DNA from 2 places in the Priestia sp. P1_B12_1 genome. Region 2 is predicted to be linked to the other one. Evidence: riboswitches for the same ligand, from Rfam matches in the RefSeq annotation. Region 2 holds a riboswitch; the other holds the start of a gene.
What was found. Region 2 has a riboswitch for S-adenosylmethionine ahead of metE (5-methyltetrahydropteroyltriglutamate--homocysteine S-methyltransferase). Riboswitches for the same ligand answer to the same signal wherever they lie in the genome.

Region 1 (7,268 bases), on a different contig from region 2:
CCCGAGAAAAAATGTAGCGTAATGCACAAATGTCATATACCGTTCTGTTAGCCATACATACCAAATCTTTGAAATGCTAAAGCCTATAGTCATTAAAGCGCCTGTATAGACTGTTTTCCACCAGTGATGTGTATAAATATCCCAGTGTAAAAATAATTCTTCAATCCCCATAAACATAGCTGAAATAATTAAAATATAGCGAAATTTCAATTGATAAGCAGCTACCACCATAGCCATGATTGGAAAAGCAAACGCTTGAGAAGTTAAGGACCCGAACAAATTATCAAAATATTCATTGGTCATAAAATCGGGATCGTAATCGTAACTTTCAAACAACACAAATACAACATATTCTAGTATATAAGCCATTCCAATGATAAAAAAAAGCAAAACGACTAGCTTTTTATCTTTTTTACGTATGAATACTGTAAGCAAAACGGCTGTGCTGATAATAATCAATGCAAAAAAAGCAGTATAATGAGGCATAGACGTCTCCCTTTTACGACCTAATTATTACTTAGAGTAAGACGTTTTAGCCAAATTATACATAGCTAGCTTCTATTTAAGAGAGCTTGAGACATAACTACATCAATCCAATCTAAAGACGAACAAACGGGATACATAAGATAGTATGGATCGCTTTTTACACTGCAGTTGATTTCCGAGCAAGACTTCGCTTTCCACAGGCGGCCGCGAAGCCTCCTCGCCTCCTCCGCTTCTGCAGGGTCACACTTCTTCCGCTTTTCCCGCAGAAGTCTTCGCCTGACCCTTTAATCTACAGCTAGAAGCCACTACATACACGAAACCTGCGTTCACCCTACCAATGAAAAAATCCGAACGATTCATCGTTCGGATCTTTCTTTAACTAACATGCTTTTGTTTCAGCCTCTTTTAACTCTTCAGCTTATAAAAACTGAAATCGTATCTATTATCCTTCAATCATTTTTGAAAGGTTAGCCATTTCGATAGCTGATGCTGCAGCTTCCCATCCTTTATTTCCTGCTTTTGTTCCTGCACGTTCAATTGCTTGCTCAATTGTTTCAGTCGTTAATACACCAAAGATAATTGGCACGCCTGTTTGTAAGCTTTGAGATGCAACGCCTTTTGCTACTTCATTACATACAAAATCAAAGTGTGGAGTAGCTCCTCGAATAACGGTTCCTAGCGTAATCACTGCATCATATTTTTTAGATTCAGCTAATTTTTTGGCGATTAATGGGATTTCATAAGCGCCCGGCACCCAAGCCACGTCTACGTCTTCATCAGCTACGCCGTGACGTTTGAGCGCATCTTCTGCTCCACTAAGTAAACGGCCTGTAATAAATTCATTAAAACGCCCTACCACGATTCCAATTTTTAATCCTGTGCCTACTAAATTTCCTTCATATAAATGATTCATCTTTTGTTCCTCCTGCTAGTATTAATATATAGTTATTTACATTTCTTTTCATGAATTAGCTTCACTTGTTATAACGAAAAAAAGTGTAAAATTATAAATGTAATAAATGACCTAATTTTTTAGCTTTTGTATCTAAGTATTTTTTATTGGCATCCACTGCCGGCATTTGAAGAGGCACTCGCTCGACCACTTCAAGGTCGTAGCCTTTTAGCCCGGTAATTTTACGAGGGTTATTCGTTAAAAGCTTCATTTGTTTGACTCCAAGGTCTTTTAAGATTTGAGCACCGATTCCATACTCTCGTAAATCTGCAGCAAACCCGAGTTTTTCATTCGCTTCTACCGTATCGTATCCTTCTTCCTGCAGCTTATATGCTCTTAGCTTATTTAATAAGCCAATCCCTCTGCCCTCTTGACGCATATACAGCAGAATGCCGCGTCCTTCTTCTTCAATTTGCGTAAGAGCTGCGTGAAGCTGAGGACCGCAGTCGCAGCGTTCAGAACCAAACACATCTCCAGTCAAACACTCAGAGTGAACGCGAACGAGAACGGGGCTATTATGATCAATATCACCTTTGATAAGAGCCACATGTTCTTTATTATCAAGTTTATTTGTATATCCTACAGCTTTAAACTCACCAAATGCCGTAGGTAAGCTCACTTCTACTTCACGGCTAATAAGCTGGTCATGTTTGCGGCGGTAGGCAATCAAATCTTTTATTGTAATCATTTTTAAATCAAATTGCTCCGCAATTTTTGTTAAATCCGGCACGCGTGCCATTGTTCCATCTTCATTCATAATTTCACAAATAACACCCGCAGGCTTTCCTCCTGCTAATACTGCTAAATCAACAGCAGCCTCTGTATGACCTGCACGCTGGAGAACGCCCCCGTCTTTTGCAATCAATGGGAAAATATGTCCTGGGCGTTGAAAATCACTTGGTACCGTCGCTTCATTCACAAGAGCCATAACGGTAGCAGAGCGTTCGTATGCACTGATACCTGTTGTACTTGAAATATGATCAATACTTACTGTAAATGCTGTTCCATGTACATCCGTATTGTTCGCTACCATCGGGTGAAGATTCAATTTATGTGCAATTTCTTCATTAACAGGTGTACAAATTAATCCTCTTCCATGAGTAGCCATAAAGTTAATAACCTCAGGCGTCGTTTTTTCGGCTAATGCAATAAAATCTCCTTCGTTTTCTCGATCTTCATCATCGCATACAATAACCACTTTTCCCTTTTTTAACTCTTCAATGGCTTCTTCTACTTTATGAAACATCTCTTTCACCTCACTGTTAATTTGTAAAACCATGCTGCTGCAATAAATCCTTCATGTTACCTGAACGATTCGAGGCGCCAGGAGTTGACTTATTTGTCATCATCTGATGCATATATTTAGCTAACATATCGCATTCAATATTCACTTTGTCTCCTCGCTGTTTGTCTCCTACGACTGTGTGAAGCACCGTATGGGGAATAAGAGAAATAGTAAATGATTGGTTGCTGACATCAAAAATAGTAAGACTTGTTCCGTCTACGGAAACAGATCCTTTTAACATCATAAATTCACGAAGTTCAGGATCGACTTGAATTTCATAATAAAAGGCATTTCCTTTGCGTGTTTTGCTTACAATGGTTCCAATTCCATCAACGTGTCCGCTAACGAAATGCCCTCCAAACCGGCCATTTGCAGCCATCGCCCGCTCTAAGTTAACACGTGATCCAACGGTTAGAAGCTGAAGGGTGCTTGCTTTAATCGTCTCCGGCATGACATCGACCGTAAATTCATTTTGAGAGTAAGCCGTTACGGTTAAACACACGCCGTTAACTGAAATACTGTCCCCTAAGTTCACATCTTCTAACACGGTCTTCGCATCAATCGTAAGAACAATTGCTTCTGTGGCCTTTTGAATACGTTTTATTTTTCCAATTTCTTCAATGATACCCGTGAACATTTTCTTCACCTGCCTTGGCGCTATTCCAACTTCTTATACCGTTTTGAAATAGCAGCTGCTTTTTTTTCATATTTATCTTTCCCCCAACCACTGAAAATAAAAAAGCCCCTTGAACAAATGTCCAAAGGGTCGGCTGAGCTGAATCAGTTTTATCTATGCAAAATTCCGCTAATTGTATACGAAATAAACAGTTATATTTTGTGTATAAAAACAAGGGTAGCTTTAAAAAAGGCGAGCGTGTCCCTTATTAATTCAACACAAAAAAACAACTGTGCTTCCTGATCCTTCTCCCATCCAGACTTTTACTGTCGGCTCTAGATTTTAACTAGATCCACCGCTAACATACATCGTATGAAAACGGGTCACGGGCTTAAAAGCATACGCTTTATCACCGCCGGTTGGGACTTACACCCGACCCCGAAGGATAATATATTCGACTGCTAGAGTCTTATTTGTTTTACATTATAGCAAAGTAAAATCGACTTGTCACATCATTTAACTTCGTTTTTTCACATCTATTCTTTAAAATCCAGCTTTTAGCTTATTTTTTCTTTTTTAATACATAGCATCCATACAAAAGCTAGTCCAATATAGCCAAATATCGGATACAAAAACTCAAGAAGCTGGGCATATCCGAATTGCCCAATAATAAAGCAAGCCAAGATAATAAATGCAAAAGCTTGTTTGTCATTCAGGGGAAGAAATGACTGAATCTGCTTAGCGATTCCAAATACATTTCCAATCAATGTAGTAAAAATCTCGCCTAACACAACTACCGTAAATAAAACATTCACCCACGCTGAGATATTTTTAACAACGGCACTCATCGGAATATCAAGTTGAAATGAATAAGGCAAATTGGAAAGGGCAAGATGAGTAGAAACAAGCATAAACGTAAGTACACATCCTCCTATTACGGCCCCTTTTTTAATCACGCTCCTATCTTTTACGGAGCTTCCTAATGGAACTAAAACAGCCTGAGCCAAAGCTAGATTTAGGGAAATATATAAAAAGGGACTAACCGCCCACTTCCACTGCGTGACGAGCGTTAAATCCGGCTTCGTTTGAATCAGTGAGAAATAGCTGATATTTGGCACAAAGATGATAAAAGCAAATGAAAGCATCATCGGCACAACAAGAGAATTAACCATTAAAATACCGTTAATTCCTTTGGCGATAAATATATAAGTTAAAACAATTGTAAAAATCATCCCAACAGGAGGCCATAGCCCGAACTGTTCTTTTCCTATTGCTCCCGTACTCGCTAGCATGACTGAAGTTACTCCAAATAAAATGACAATCATTACACCGTTTACCGCTTTTCCAAGCACATCACCAAATAAATATGTATTAAGCTGCTGATAAGAAGAAGCCCCAATTGCGTGCGAAAGCAGCATCATTTTCGAACCTAGCCAAATAAAAAACAAGCCGCTGACCAAAATCCCGACCATTCCAAGTTCCCCGTACTGTGTAAAAAATTGAACTATTTCCTTGCCTGTTGCAAAACCGGCTCCTACAACAGTGCCTACATACGTAGCAGCAACCTGCAGCGTGAGTTTCCACCTTTTCATGCCCATCACCCTTCTACCCTTCATAGTTCACTATATGTAGAAACGGTAAAAAAAAGACGAGCCTTTTTACGTGTAAATCTACGCATATCCCAGCGCTTGTGCCTTTTCGTTTATTTTTTCTTTTTCATTTTCTTTTTGTATTTTTCACAAAAAACTCCTTAACCCCTAACATAACAGTCATTTTCAAACAAAATATACGGATATTTTCCCTTTAGCTTTTAAATTTTCCTCAATATTTGCTGGAAATTCACAATTTACTGTTGTATAATTTCTAAAAATCAGATAAATTATTAAATAAGTATTCTTTCTATTTAAAAAAATATGTTTCAATTATATACAATTGATTCTTATCATGAGAGGTGGAGGGACTGGCCCTTTGAAACCTCAGCAACCAGTCGTTAGAGACATGGTGCTAAATCCAGCAAGCAATTTATTGCTTGGAAGATAAGAAGGCGAAAAAAGTCTTCTTCTTAAGAAGACTTTTTCTATTTTATCGGCATATTGCATAAAACGAATCAATCGTGAAATAGAAGCGGAACAATTTAAGGAGGTTTTGACATGGGGTTACTTGAAGATTTAAAGTCTAAAATTTTAATTGGGGATGGTGCCACTGGTACCCTCCTTTACTCACACGGTATTGACAGCTGTTTTGAAGAACTAAACATCACCAAACCAGAAGAGGTTTCTCGTATTCACAGAGCCTATGTAGAAGCTGGTGCAAACGTTATTCAAACAAATACGTACGCTGCTAATTATCAAAAACTTGCCCGTTATGGATTAGAAGATTCAGTCAAAGACATCAATGTTGCTGGTGTAAAATTAGCGAAACAAGCTGCAAAAGATCAGGCTTACGTGGTTGGTACACTCGGCGGAATTCGTTCTTTCCAAAAAAACGCTATTAGTTTAGAAGAAGTTAAGCGAAGCATTCGTGAACAAATGTTTTGGCTTTTAAATGAAGGCGTGGATGGCCTTTTGTTTGAAACATACTATGATTTCGAAGAATTAAAAACCGTTCTTACACTGGCAAGAAAAGAAACGGATAAGCCTATTATTACCCACGTTTCCCTGCATGATATTGGCGTACTGCAAGATGGGCGTCCTTTAGCAGATGCATTAAAAGAATTAGAAGACTTAGGAGCAGATGTTGTCGGGCTAAACTGCCGTTTAGGTCCTTATCATATGATTCAGTCTCTTGAAGAAGTACCGCTTCCTGATCGTGCTTTCTTATCTGCTTACCCTAATGCCAGCCTTCCGGCGTATGTGGAAGGAAAGCTGGAGTATGAAACGAATGAAGACTACTTTGTAGAAAGCGCACGTTTATTCCGCGAACAAGGGGTTCGCTTAATTGGAGGATGCTGCGGTACAACACCAGCTCACGTACGCGCAATGTCATCTGCCTTAAAAGACCTGCCTCCGATTACAAGCAAAGTCGTTAAAATGAGACCAGCCGTTACGGTTCAAGAGCGTGAGCAGCAGGATAAACCTCATATGCATGAAATTGTGAAGAAGCGCCGCTCGGTTATCGTCGAGCTAGATCCGCCTAAACAGCTGGGTCCGACGAAATTTTTAGAAGGTGCAAAAGCACTCGATAAAGTCGGCGTAGATGCTATTACATTAGCTGATAATTCTCTTGCCTCACCTCGCATCAGCAACTTGGCAATGGCAACACTGATGCAGCAAGAAACAAAAGCACGACCGCTTATTCATATTACCTGTCGCGATCGAAATTTAATTGGACTTCAATCTCATTTAATGGGACTTCATACGCTAGGAATGAATCAAGTGCTTGCAATTACCGGTGATCCGTCAAAAGTTGGCGATTTCCCTGGCGCCACTTCTGTCTACGATTTATCTTCATTTGACTTGATTAGTTTAATCGCTCAGTTTAATGAAGGACTATCTTATTCCGGCAAACCGCTTGGTCAAAAAACCAATTTTTCCATCGCGGCTGCCTTTAACCCAAACGTGCGTCACTTAGACCGAGCCGTTCAGCGTTTGGAAAAGAAAATCGATTGCGGGGCTCACTATTTCATTACTCAGCCTCTCTATTCAACTAAGCAAATTGAAGAGGTATATGAAGCAACCAAACATTTAACAACACCGGTATACATCGGGATCATGCCGTTAACAAGCGCGAGAAACGCTCGATTTATTCACCATGAAGTACCTGGAATTAAATTATCAGAAGATATTCTAGAACGCATGGACACAACGGGAAATGACCGGATTCGCGGTGAAGTCGAAGGCCTTGCCATTGCAAAAAACTTAATTGATACAGCATATGAGCTATTTGACGGTATTTACTTAATTACGCCGTTTATGCGCTATGAAATGACT
Region 2 (7,268 bases):
TTCTGCTTACAAGAGGGTAGTGACCTTCATCAACAAATTCTCATATAAATAAGTAAGCTTGTTTACTTTTAACTAACTTTATTTATTAATAGGGGGATTAACTAGTTGATGAATTTGACGCTTCATGAACGTTCTGAAAAGTTATTAAAGCAAAGAATTAAACAATTAAATCCGAGAGATCCATTTAACTTTATTTTTATGGGAGACAGCAGAGGTGACGGACCAAACGATGATTGTTTCACGATGAGCGGTGAATTTGAGCTTGTGTTAAAAAAGGCGGTGGAATTGAACCCGCTGTTCATTATTCATGGGGGAGACACCGTCTATACAGGTAAAAAAGAGTATTTGGAGCATTTTGTTAAGGTTGTTGAAAAAATCGCACCAAACATTCCTATGTTTGTATGCGTAGGGAATCATGATGAACTGTACCTTGATGAAAGCAATCTTGAAAACTTCAGAGCCACTATCGGAAAAGTACACTGGGTCATTGATATTCCTGTCTTCAACTTCCGGTGCATCGCATTAAATAATGTCATCAGTCCCAAGAATAAAATATATGGATTTACAGATAGAGAGCTGAATTATTTAGAGCAGCAGCTGGAGGATGCTCCTCGTAACACCGTTGTAGCGATGCATGCGCAGCCAAATATTGGCCGGTGGACAAACCTTGAAGGGTTTCCTGTAACGACTCCTCAAAGTCAAGAATTTTTTGATTTAATTCAAGAACACCGCGTGAAAAAAGTGTTAGTCAGCCACGTGCATGCGTATGACGAGCAGTTTATTAGAAAAAACAGAAACGGGTCGTTTACGCTTGGAAGAGGCACTGATTTTGTATTGTCAGGAGGCGCGGGTGCTCCCCTTGATTTTGAGCCGCCTTTAATTTTAAATAATTATAATTTTACGCAGTTTTTTGTAAGCAGGTACGACATTTTAGGACCTCTTCTTTGGAAGGATTTTGGACGACCTCGAAGAAATTGTTTGTGAAAACAAGAAAATAGAAAGCTAGGTTCAAAAAAAGAGGCTGGGACAAAAGGATTTTAGACGAAGTGAAAAAAGGACCATTGATCAAGATGTTTGATTAGTGGTTTGTTTTTTTTGTTAAGGTAAGCGTAGGTTTCATGTGTATAGGTCTTTCTAGCAGGTGATTGGAGGACAAGACGAAGGCTCCCGAGGAAAGTGAAGTCTTGTACGGAAATCAACTGCGGTGTCACAAGCGATTCAGCTCATGTATCCCATTTGCCTTTAGATTGAATTCATTTTGTTATGTCTCAACCTCTTTTGGGAAAATGTGCATAACTCTTAACGAAACCTTGTAGCAGAAGGCTCAGTCAAACGTTATAATAGATAATGAATGATGATATATTCTCTATATTTGTCATATATTTGTATTACATATGTAATTAAAGAAAAACATTCACTTGATATACTGTTTAATGACTTAACTTTATCTTGAAATTTACAGTGAAATGCCTGCTTATAGAGGCTCAGAACATACACAGCAAATGGAGGAGCAATCATGGCAAACGAAAAGATGCAAGAAGGACTTGATCGTTTTATCAAGGAAGATTTAAATGACCTTTTAGGTAGACTGTTCCCCCTAATGGACCGGGAGTGTGCCGAAGAAAAAAGAAAGCTTATCGAAACAGCGGTAGAGTACATTTATTCGTCAGGATATCACCAAGGAGCGAAAGATTTAATCGAAACACATCGAAAAGATGATTACAAATTGTTAAGGCAAAAATTAGCGTCAACGCCTCCTGAAAACTAATTTTTTTGAAATTTCTTTTGACAACATAAATGTAAGGTGTTAAGATGACTCTACATTCAAAATATTATAAACAATTAAAACTCTTATTGAGAGAGGCGGAGGGACTGGCCCTGTGAAGCCCGGCAACCATTTAACAATTTTGTTAAAAAGGTGCTACATCCTGCAAAGCGTACAGCTTTGAAAAATAAGAGAGGATTCCATAGATACTATGCCTCTCTATTCATGATAGAGAGGCTTTTTATTTTATGTGAATATATTTTGAATGAACAATTTTATAAAAATGCATCAGGTGCTGTGTGTGTAACGAATGTACGCAGCTTAAAAGGGAAGACCGGTGAAAAGCCGGCGCGGTCCCGCCACTGTAATGGGGAGCAACTTATTAACCACTGTTTCATGTTGAAATGGGAAGGGATAAGAAGCGATGAACCTAAGTCAGGAGACCTGCCTGTTGTATGCACTTAAGCTCTACGGGATATAGAGAGGAGTGAGGAATACGTGTTGAGAAAAACAGGCTATCTCAACTTTAGTTAAGTATGCGTATCATCTCTCTTTTCATTTCGAAAAGAGAGATTTTTTAGTTTACCGATAAAAAATATACAGGGAGTGGAAAAAATGAGCAGTGTAAAAAGTTCAAACTTAGGTTATCCAAGAATTGGTGAAAAACGAGAATGGAAAAAAGCGCTTGAGCAGTTTTGGGCAGGAAAGCTAGAGAAAGATATCTTTCTTCAGGAGATTGAAGCTCTTCGTCTAGGGCATCTAAAAAAACAGCGTGACGCAGGAATTGAATTAATTCCAGTCGGCGATTTCAGTTTATACGATCACGTGCTAGATACAGCGACTATGTTTGGTCTAGTGCCAAAGCGCTTTGATTATGACGGAGGACCGGTATCGCTTGAAACGTATTTTGACATCGCCCGAGGAACAAAAGGTGCGGTAGCCTCTACGATGACAAAATGGTTTAACACAAATTATCACTACATCGTACCAGAGCTTGAGGAATGTACGCCGTCTCTTATAGAAAATCGCCCGCTTCAGTTTTACAAAGAAGCAAAACAGAAGCTGAATATGGAAGGCAAGCCCGTGATTTTAGGTCCAGTAACATTTGTAAAGCTGTCAAAAGGATATAAAAAAAATGAGTTTAAAGAAATAGTTGAACAATTTGTTCCTCTGTATGCGACTATTTTAGCGGAGCTGCAGGCAGAAGGAGTAGAGTGGGTACAGATAGATGAGCCGGTTTTAGCTACAACGCTATCAAAAGAAGACCTGGCGCTTTACACAGAAGTCTATCAAACTTTGAAGGAAGCGGCACCGAATGTAAAAGTCATTTTGCAAACGTATTTTGACAGCGTTGATCACTACAAAGAAGTTGTGTCTCTTCCTGTTGAAGGAATTGGTTTAGACTTTGTGCATGACCGAGGCCAAAATCTCACTGCGCTTAATAAATATGGTTTTCCAACTGATAAAGTGCTGGCAGCAGGAGTGATTGACGGACGAAACATTTGGCGTGAAAATTTGGACGAACAGCTTTCAACGATCAGTGAAATTGAAGAAGCCGTATCAAAAGAACGTTTGATTCTGCAGCCTTCATCAAGTTTATTACATGTTCCCGTCACGGTGGAAAATGAAGAGACGATTGATCCAGTATTGAAAAATGCGCTCTCTTTTGCAGATGAAAAGCTAAAGGAAATCACGCTTTTAGCAAAAGCAGTGCAGCAAGGAAAAGAAGCAATAGAAGAAGAAATAAGCGTAAACAAGCAGGCAATTCAAGCATTAAATGGATCATCTTTTCGAAATCATCAAGACGTGCAAAAAGAGCTGAAGCAGCTGCACAGCTATAAAGCAGAGCGACAAGCGCCGTTTGACGTACGTCAGCGCGTTCAGCAAGAAGCTTTTCAACTGCCGCTTCTTCCAACGACAACGATTGGAAGCTTTCCGCAAACAAAAGAAGTGCGAAAAGAGCGTCTAAAATGGCGTAAAGGCGAGTTAAGCGATGAAGCATATGAAGCGTACATTAACGAGGAAATAAAAAAATGGATTGAAATTCAAGAAAACATCGGCTTAGATGTCCTTGTGCACGGAGAGTTTGAGCGTACGGACATGGTCGAATACTTCGGTGAGAAATTAGGAGGCTTTCAGTTTACGAAGTTTGGCTGGGTGCAATCTTACGGTTCTCGCTGCGTGAAGCCGCCGCTTATTTACGGAGATGTATCGTACGAGCAGGCGATGACGATCAAAGAAACGGTCTACGCACAGTCTTTAACCAATAAGCCGGTTAAAGGAATGCTGACGGGTCCGATTACGATTTTAAACTGGTCGTTTGTGCGTGATGATATCCCGCGCTACGACGTGGCAAATCAAATTGCGCTTGCTCTTAGAAAAGAAGTAGAAGCACTTGAAAGTCAGGGCATTTCAATGATTCAAGTAGATGAACCTGCGCTGCGTGAAGGACTGCCGTTAAAACGAGAAAACTGGGACAGCTACTTAAATGCTGCGGTGTATGCATTTAAACTAGCGACGGTATCGGTGCAAAACGAGACGCAAATTCACACGCATATGTGCTATTCGGAATTCGAAGAAATTATTGATGCGATTAAAGCGCTGGATGCCGACGTGATTTCTATTGAAACGTCTAAAAGCCACGGTGAATTAATTTATGCGTTTGAAAAACATACGTACAATCAAGGAATTGGACTTGGCGTATATGATATTCACAGCCCGCGCGTACCGAAGCTTGAAGAGCTTCAGCGAAACATTGACCGCGCTCTGCAGGTACTTGATCCTGCATTATTTTGGATTAATCCCGACTGCGGCCTTAAAACAAGAGGAATCAGCGAGACGGTTGAAGCTTTAAAAGTGATGGTTGAGTCTGCAAAACAAACCAGAAAAAATTTATTACAAAACGTTTAATAATAAGAAAGTAAAGACCAAGCAGTGTAACCGCTACACTGCTTGGTCTTATGGGATTTTAAAAGGCCAAAAATATCCATTGACACTTCCCGTACATTTTTGTATCTTTTTAAAGGTGTTTTTAAAATCAGGGAGGTACAACATGAGTAACAACAGCACGCAGCACGTTAAAATTGTAACAGGGGATCCATCAGCGCTAGGTCTATTCGGACTTGCCATGGTGACACTTGTTGCATCGTTTCAAAAGCTTGGGGTAACCGATGGTGTTTCATTGGTATTGCCATGGGCGGTTTTTTTAGGCGGAATAGGACAGTTAATCGCGTCTATGCAAGATTTCAAACATAATAATACCTTCGGCGCAACTGCTTTTGGTGCCTTCGGGTTATTTTGGCTAGGTGTAGCTATGACATGGCTTATTCAGCTTGGAGCATTTGGGGAAGCGCTCGCAAAAGAAGCGGATCCGAAGCAGCTCGCATTTGCTTTTGTCGGCTACTTGATTTTCAGCGTTTTTATGACAGTTGGAGCAATGGGCACTCATAAAGTATTATTTATTATTTTTGTGTTAATCGATTTCTTATTCATTGGATTATCGCTAAGTACATTTGGTGTGGCATATGAATATACGCACTTACTAGCAGCAGTGTCAGAGCTATTGATTGCTCTGTTTTCATTCTATGGATCTGCAGCGGCTGTATTAAATACTCACTATGGTCGAGTTGTGCTTCCGGTGGGCAAGCCGTTTGGAGCATTTATCAAATAATCAAGACGTTAATTAAAAAGCGAAATAGGGTTGAATTCTGTATGATGCAGAGGTCAATCCTTTTTTGTTTGGGCATTTTTATATATAGTAGAAAGAGATAGTTATATGTAATAGAAGCTTTTAGAGAAAAAAAAGAAATACATAATGAAAGGAAAGGTTCCAATGATTATAAGACAAGTGGATGAAAAAGATTTAAACCAATTAATTAGGTTAGAAAACAAAGGCTTTACACCTGAAGAAGCTGCCTCAAAAGATGCATTTATCAAGCGGATCAACACCATTCCTGATACGTTTATCATCGCCCAAGAAAATGAAGAAATAATCGGATATGTGAACGGTCCCGTCATTTCAGCTCCGTTTATTACGGATGATTTGTTTGAAAAAACGATTTCGAACCCTGGGACAGGCGGTCATCAAAGCATTTTAGGTATCGTTGTAAATCCCAAGCATCACCATAAAGGAATTGCCAGTATGCTGCTAAGAGAGTTTGAAAAACAAGCCCGGAGCAAACAGCGCTTAACGGTTACTTTAACATGTAAAGAAGAATTGATTCCGTTTTACGAAAAAAACGGATATATCAATCAAGGCGTTGCCGAATCTCAGCATGCAGGCGTGCAGTGGTTTAATATGAGTAAGAAGCTTTAACAAACAACGAAATAGAAAAGCACAAGCTTCCTTTAAGGAGTTTGTGCTTTTTTATATTAATTTCTGTGTAGTTATTATAAATATGTAAAAGTAAAGGTGGTATTTACATGAATAAGTACGGCTTTTTTTATTGAGAGGTTGCACAGGTGTTTAATCTATTTCGTTGCTTCTAGCGGTTGATTGAAGGGCAAGGCGAAGACTCCTGCGGGAAAAGCGGCACAGGTGAGACCCCGCAGGAGCGAAAGCGACGAGGAGGCTCAGCGGCCGCCCGCGGAAAGCGAAGCCTTGCACGGAAATCAACGGCGGTGTAACAAGGGATTTATACTCAATCATTTTTCTCATTTTTTCGTCTTTAGACTGGATCAATCTCGTTATATCTCAATCTCTTTTTTAGGTAGGTAAGAGACATTGACTTGTCAAACATATTTGACAGTAACAAGAAAAATAATATAAGATATGGATGTAAAAAGTTTTTTACATTTTAGAGATGAGTGATGAATGGTGGAAAATCGAATTAAAGAACTGCGTAAAAGCAAGCGAATGTCTCAAGACGAACTGGCAAAAGTATGCGGCGTATCGAGACAAACGATTAATGCAATTGAAAACAATAAGTATGATCCAAGCTTGACCCTTGCTTTTCAGCTGGCTGAGGAGCTGGGAGCAACAGTAGATGAGCTGTTTTTATTTCATAAATCATGATGAGTTAGTTAAAAAGAGAAGGTAATGTGAAGTAGCGATCTTACTAGTGGAAGTTTTAACATTTCTGAACTATAACCTAAAAGCACATGAGTAAACAGTAGATCAATATTACTTCTATCACTTTATAAAAAAGAGATTTACAGAGCAACGGTGGTGAAATGAATGAAAAATCGAGCTGCCGAAGTAGCTCTTACAAGTATCGGCATGTTACTGTTGATGGTAACGTTAGTACTTCCTGTTCCGGGATTAACGTATATTTTACTTGTAGGAAGCAGCATTGTACTAAAAGGCTGCGGAACAGGAGGAATAAAAAGGTGTATCACGTGAATGCAGCGTGATGTAGAAAAGGAGGTTCCTTTTGAAAAAAAGAACGATTATTATAGCTGCACTTTTATTTATTGTCGTATTTTATTTTACATATACCGGGAAAGCCTATCAGTTAAAAGACGTCATAAAAGTAGATGAAGCAAACGTTACGCGTATTGAAAT

Region 1: it holds a riboswitch for S-adenosylmethionine, as region 2 does, so the genes downstream of both, AC1D0Y_RS08995 (bifunctional homocysteine S-methyltransferase/methylenetetrahydrofolate reductase) here and metE (5-methyltetrahydropteroyltriglutamate--homocysteine S-methyltransferase) in region 2, are expected to answer to the same signal.

What each region holds. Positions count from the first base shown of each region.
Region 1 is NZ_JBFTZR010000002.1:697,916-705,183, reverse strand. Features, by position in the region: gene AC1D0Y_RS09020 (hypothetical protein) at 1-486, opposite strand, end outside; gene ribH (6,7-dimethyl-8-ribityllumazine synthase) at 929-1,399, opposite strand; gene AC1D0Y_RS09010 (bifunctional 3,4-dihydroxy-2-butanone-4-phosphate synthase/GTP cyclohydrolase II) at 1,491-2,684, opposite strand; gene ribE (riboflavin synthase) at 2,701-3,360, opposite strand; FMN riboswitch at 3,639-3,789, opposite strand; gene AC1D0Y_RS09000 (YkvI family membrane protein) at 3,897-4,931, opposite strand; SAM riboswitch class I at 5,276-5,382, shown strand; gene AC1D0Y_RS08995 (bifunctional homocysteine S-methyltransferase/methylenetetrahydrofolate reductase) at 5,490-7,268, shown strand, end outside.
Region 2 is NZ_JBFTZR010000004.1:153,562-160,829, forward strand. Features, by position in the region: gene AC1D0Y_RS15510 (metallophosphoesterase family protein) at 109-984, shown strand; gene AC1D0Y_RS15515 (hypothetical protein) at 1,517-1,768, shown strand; SAM riboswitch class I at 1,849-1,959, shown strand; cobalamin riboswitch at 2,039-2,231, shown strand; gene metE (5-methyltetrahydropteroyltriglutamate--homocysteine S-methyltransferase) at 2,381-4,675, shown strand; gene AC1D0Y_RS15525 (acetate uptake transporter) at 4,818-5,435, shown strand; gene AC1D0Y_RS15530 (GNAT family N-acetyltransferase) at 5,580-6,080, shown strand; gene AC1D0Y_RS15535 (hypothetical protein) at 6,257-6,391, shown strand; gene AC1D0Y_RS15540 (helix-turn-helix transcriptional regulator) at 6,579-6,779, shown strand; gene AC1D0Y_RS15545 (hypothetical protein) at 6,942-7,106, shown strand; gene AC1D0Y_RS15550 (DUF5301 domain-containing protein) at 7,138-7,268, shown strand, end outside.